2 linked regions of the Paraglaciecola sp. L3A3 genome follow. The protein of the gene in region 2 binds, or shares a complex with, the protein of the main gene of each other region. Links are inferred from orthologs where the notes say so. Each region holds a gene or a part of one and is shown on either strand. Other genes may lie near its edges.

The links.
Region 1: the proteins of holA (region 2) and holB are in contact, whole or in part, in a cryo-EM structure (PDB 8GIZ), measured with the Escherichia coli proteins. The link is inferred for Paraglaciecola sp. L3A3 from one-to-one orthologs.

The regions. Positions count from the first base shown.
Region 1 is NZ_CP047023.1:2,321,958-2,324,896, reverse strand. It holds holB (DNA polymerase III subunit delta'), read right to left. Parts: upstream 1,951-2,939; coding sequence 1,051-1,950; downstream 1-1,050. Other genes in the region: mltG (endolytic transglycosylase MltG), read right to left, coding at 2,592-2,939; tmk (dTMP kinase), read right to left, coding at 1,951-2,580; GQR87_RS09725 (TatD family hydrolase), read right to left, coding at 264-1,028; GQR87_RS09730 (hypothetical protein), read right to left, coding at 1-61. UniProt on the Escherichia coli protein: Part of the beta sliding clamp loading complex, which hydrolyzes ATP to load the beta clamp onto primed DNA to form the DNA replication pre-initiation complex.
Region 2 is NZ_CP047023.1:2,041,727-2,044,726, reverse strand. It holds holA (DNA polymerase III subunit delta), read left to right. Parts: upstream 1-981; coding sequence 982-2,019; downstream 2,020-3,000. Other genes in the region: rsfS (ribosome silencing factor), read left to right, coding at 2,750-3,000; nadD (nicotinate-nucleotide adenylyltransferase), read left to right, coding at 2,029-2,703; lptE (LPS assembly lipoprotein LptE), read left to right, coding at 431-982; leuS (leucine--tRNA ligase), read left to right, coding at 1-444. UniProt on the Escherichia coli protein: Part of the beta sliding clamp loading complex, which hydrolyzes ATP to load the beta clamp onto primed DNA to form the DNA replication pre-initiation complex.

The DNA.
Region 1 (2,939 bases), 280 kb from region 2 along the record:
TTAATAGTTCAAGTTGAGCAAGGGCATCTTCTTTTGAAGGGAAGTAACTATTTTCTATCACTAATTAACCTTTATTCCGTAATATTATTTTCATTTCACTAAAGCTAAACATCTGTGTTTACAGAGTTAGATCTAAGTACTTCATATACAAGATGTTAAGTTACGTAAGAGACTCACTAAATTTAATAAGCGATACTTTATATTAGATTGCTTACTTTGCCTAACATTAACAAACAGTTAAGAGGTTTTACAAATAAAATCATTTACTTAACATCAAATAAATCATAAAAATTCTGAGTGGTGACCTGAGCTAATTCAGCCAGACTAATACCTTTTAACTGAGCAATGAATTCTGCCACTTCACGAACATAGCCAGGCTGATTTTTCTTTCCTCGGTAAGGAACCGGCGCTAACCAAGGCGAATCAGTTTCAATAAGCAGTTTATCTAATGGGATTTGTTTTACTACCTCTTGTAGTTCCGTCGCCGTCTTAAAAGTCACTATACCTGAAATTGAAATATAGAAACCTAATTCGATTGCTGATTGCGCCATAGCCAAATCTTCAGTAAAACAATGTAACACACCTTTCGTTTCAGGTGCTTTATATTGCTTTAATAATTCAATGGTATCTTGACGGGCATCACGAGTATGAATAATTAATGGTTTTTTCAGTTGATTGGCCACTTTAATATGATCAATAAATGATGTTAGTTGTACTTCTTTCGTTTCAGCACTATAAAAATAGTCTAACCCTGTCTCTCCAATAGCCACCACTTCTGGGCTGTCTGCCATGGCCAAAAGCTCTGCATAACTGCAAGCATCTTCTTGGTGCAAAGGATGTACACCACAAGAAACAGATACTTCATCAAAATGCTGAACGGTTTCACGCATTTTTGGGTAATCTTTAACTGAAACAGACACGCACAAAAAATGTTCTACTCCTCGATTTTTGGCAAACTTAATAACTTCTGCCAATTCTTCTGGGCTTTTATCTAATCTGTCCAAATGGCAATGTGAATCTACAAACACCTTTAAAAACTCCTTTCGCTTATTAATATGATGGGATGAGAGATATCGCAGTTAACAAGCCTGCGAGTTGTAGTATTTTATTAACACCTGGATTTCTAAGTTGTTGAGATATCTTGGTTGCCTTTTTTTCAACCGCATAGAGATTAACGACTACAGTATGATTATTGACTAAACTCACTTGTTCTCTCACCCAAAATTGACTCCACTTAATCACTTTATCAGTATGTTCTTGCCACTCAATCGCCAAGCTAGTAGCACTTTTGTGGCCACTTGTTAACTCAACAATTCCCTGTTTGAACAACTCAAAAGTAAATTTTTGTTCTTGCTGTAATTCATCTAATAAAGCTAAAGGTCTAGCAGCAAACAATTTAGCAAATTGAGGATCTATTGCCCCCGCATATTGAGTACGAACCCAGTTAATTGAAGTATTAAAATCAGGGCTGGGTAAAATCAATTTTTCACATCGGCTTTTAATGGTGGGTAAAATTCGCTCAGGTTTAGCTGTGGTTAACAATATAAAAGTACTAGAGGTAGGCTCCTCTAAAGTTTTTAATAAAGCGTTAGCACTTGACTCAGTCATAGTATCAGCATGATGAATAATCAGCACTTTTACGCCAGACATCTGCGCTGAACCAACTAATTTTTTAATTGCATCCCTGATTAAATCTACACCTATCTGTTTTTCTGATTCTACTTGGTGTAAATCAGGATGGGTAGATGCTGCATTCAAGCGACATGACTGACAAGTTCCACATGTTTTATCGAGTTGCGGATTGGCACAAAGTAATAGCTCGGCTAAATTCAGCACAAATTTTGTTTTACCTAAACCAGAAGGGCCTTGAACCAGAATGGCATGGTGTAATTTTTTACCTGCAATTCTTTCACTTAGTTGCAAAAACGTTTTGCTAAGCCAAGGATACACTTATTGCTCCAAAAATTGTTTGATTGCTAATCTAATGTCTTGATGCACTTTTTCTAATGTTTGCATGGTATTAATCACCACACAATTTTTATCTTCTGCGGCAATCGCTAAATATTCAGTTCGGGTACGTTCAAAGAAGCTCAGATCTTCTTGTTCTATTCTATCTAGCTCCCCTCGTCCTTTAGCCCGTTTTAATCCCTCTTTAGGATCTACATCTAAATACAAGGTAAAGTCAGGCTCAAATCCATTTAAAGTAATGCGTCGTAATGATTCAATCATTTCGTTATTAATGCCTCTACCGCCACCTTGGTATGCTCTCGATGACATATCATGTCTGTCACCTAGCACCCAGTTTCCTTGTTGTAAATTCGGTAAAATAACATTTTGTACTAACTGTGCTCTGGCGGCGTACATTAATAACAGCTCAGCTTCTATTGTGACTTTTTCGTTAGGCCAATCACTTTTTACACATTCGCGAATGGCTTCTGCCATTGCTGTACCACCTGGTTCCCGTGTATTCGCAAGATTATGCCCTGCTGATTTTATAGCGTTACTAATAATAGACACTGCGGTACTTTTACCAGCACCTTCTAATCCTTCAATTACAATAAACTTGCCTTTAGCCTGCAAAATTTTCTCTCTTACTTATTTAATTGATACTTGCGTACTGCAAGGTTATGTTCTTGCAATGTCACTGAAAATTGATGACTTCCATCACCCTTCGATACAAAATACAACTCATCTGTAGATAAAGGATTTAATGCGGCATCTATGGCTAACTTACTCGGCATAGCAATAGGAGTGGGCGGTAAACCTTTTATGACATAGGTATTATAAGGAGTCGCAGTTTTCAAATCTTTACGACGAATATCACCATCAAAATCATGGCCCATACCATAAATAACAGTTGGATCAGTTTGTAGGCGCATATTTAATTTTAATCGATTAACAAATACACCGGCAATTCTCGGTCGTTCAGCAGCTACCCC
Region 2 (3,000 bases):
GACGATATTGGTCGTCGACAAACGTTTAACACGGCAATAGCCGCTACAATGGAATTGTTGAATAATTTACAAAAAGCCCCTCAAGAATCTGTCCAAGACTTAGCGGTTTTACGTGAAGGTATCAACACAATCGTATTATTACTTGCACCTATAGCACCACATATATGTCATGTAATGTGGAAAGACTTAGGTCATGAAAGCGAAGTTGAAACGGCCCCTTGGCCAGTGGCTGAAGCGGATGCTCTGATTGAAGATGAAAAGCTTATAATAGTGCAAGTTAATGGCAAAGTAAGAGCTAAAATTACGGTTGCTGCCGATGCGTCTAAAGAACAAGTAGAAGCATTAGGATTAAGTGAAAATAATGTTCAGCAACACATTGATGGTAAAACCATACGTAAAGTCATTTACGTGCCAGGAAAACTATTAAATATTGTGGCCAATTAAGGTGTTTAATGCTCTAAGTAAGCTATTAGCCATGCTTGTTATCAGTACGCTGATAACAAGCTGTGGCTTTAAACTGCGAGGTGATTATAGTTTGCCTTCTGGGATCAAAACCTTACAAATATCATCCAGTGTCAAAAATGCACCGCTGCAGCGCACCTTAAAAAAACAACTCAAGGGTTTTGACATTGAGGTGATAACAAATACAGCAAATAACAATCTAGAGCAAAAAATTGACGTTGGAGTTTTTCTTCAATCAGATAATTTAGACAGACGATTACTTTCTTTATTTTCAACCGGACAAGTGGCTGAATATGAATTAGTCTACGGGATTAATTATTATATTCAGTTTCCCGGTGAAGAGGCTATCCCTATTGAATTTGATGTGACAAGAGAATATCAAGATGATCCTGATGCTGTGTTAGCAAAGTCTCGCGAACTCGATTTAGTCTTAGGAGAAATGCGCCAACAAGCTGCCAACAGGATTATTCGCCAAATAACCAGTTCATATAATACTTGGCAACAAACTAAAGGTTACTAATGCAGGTCTATCCTAATCGTTTTAGTTTACAAGACGACTCACCGCTGAAACCTTTTTATCTAGTGTTTGGCGATGAGCCTCAACAAAAACTCGAATGTTTAGAACTGATTAGAAAAACAGCTAGTAAACAAGGGTTTGACGAACGTCAATCATTAGTCGTAGATAATCAATTTAGCTGGGATAGTTTAATTGAAGCCAGTCAAACTATGTCTTTGTTTTCCAATAAGCAAATTATCGAACTGGAACTACCAACAGGCAAACCTGGTGCTGAAGGCAGTAAAGTCTTAACAGCCATCGCCCAACAAGTAAACGCTGATGTATTAATTGTTATACACGGTGGAAAAATAGGTAAAGATGTACAAAATACTAAATGGTTTAAAGCGGTTGATAAAAATGCCATTTACATCCCCTGCTATCCATTAGAAGGCAATATTTTACATCAATGGTTAATCCAGCAGATGCAACATGCAGGAATGCAAAGTTCTCCCCAAATAGCACAATTGTTAGTAGATTATTGTGAAGGGAACTTACTCGCAGCCAAACAAGAAATACAAAAACTGGTACTTTTATACCCAAACGGAAATCCCACTTTAGAGCAGGTAGAACAAGCGGTTGTTGATCAATCGCGGTTTACTGTTTTCCATTTAATAGACGTGCTTTTATCTGGCGATGGGCAAAAAGCAGTAAAAATGTTATATCGTTTAGAAAGTGAAGGAGTCGAACCTAATATCATTTTATGGGCATTAACCCGAGAATGGCAAACCTTAGAAGCGTTATTATTTGATCGACATCAAGGTAAGAGCATTAATTGGAATCAGCATAGAATATGGAAAAGTCGCCAAGGTTTTTATCAATCGGCTTTAGCTCGTTTATCTCTTGAGAGCCTGCAAAAAATACAAACCAAACTTACCGAATTTGACACTGCCATCAAACAATCAGTTATTCCTCGACCCTATGTAGAATTATGCCATCTATGCCTGCTTTTTATTCCCTATTCTTTGGATAACATTCCCCTAGACTACGCACTTTCAGATTAAGGAATATACATGCTCAATGCTCCATTAGGAATATTTGGCGGAACCTTTGATCCTATTCACAAGGGCCATATTTATCCCGTTTTAGAAGCCGCAAATATTACTGAAATCAATAAAATTGCGATGATCCCTTGTTATATACCTAGCCATAAAAGTGCCGCTTGTGTGTCATCTGAGCACAGATTAAAAATGATTGAATTGATATGTGATGAACACCCAATTTTATATCCCGATGCCCGAGATATTAATAGAGGTGTAGCAACCTATAGTGTGGAGACATTAAGCGAATTACGGGCTGAATTTCCAACTCGCCCCTTATGTTTTTTTATTGGTAGCGATTCGTTACAAACTTTACTCACATGGCATAAATGGCAACAAATTTTGTCACTTTGTCATTTTGTCGTCTGTACTAGGCAAGAAACTACAACCTGTAGTTCCGAAAACATGCCACAAGATCAAGCTTTGCAAGACCTGTTGCAACAAAGGCAAACTAATAATCCAGTGGATTTACACAATAATCTTGCTGGGCATATATTTTTAGCTAATACACAACCCCTGACTATGTCGTCAACTTTACTAAGAAAACAGTTAGAAGCAGGTAAAAGTGTTGAAGAATTGATCCCTTCGAGTATTTTAACTTATATTCATCAGCATAAGCTCTACCAGCCAAGTAACGATCTCTGTTAAACTAATCTATAATTATCCCCATAAATGTTACCCATAAGGAAAATCCTTGGACCACCAACAACTAAAAGCCTTCGCAGTAGAAAAAATCGAAGACCTAAAAGGTCGAGATATCATTGAGTTAGACGTATCAGGAAAATCATCTGTCACCGACACTCTTATTATTTGCTCTGGAAATTCAAAACGTCACGTTGTTTCAATTGCTGAAAATTTAGTCGTAGAAGCTAAAAAGTCTGATACAGCCCCACTTAGCATTGAAGGCAAAGAAGATGGTGATTGGGTATTAGTTGACCTTGGCGA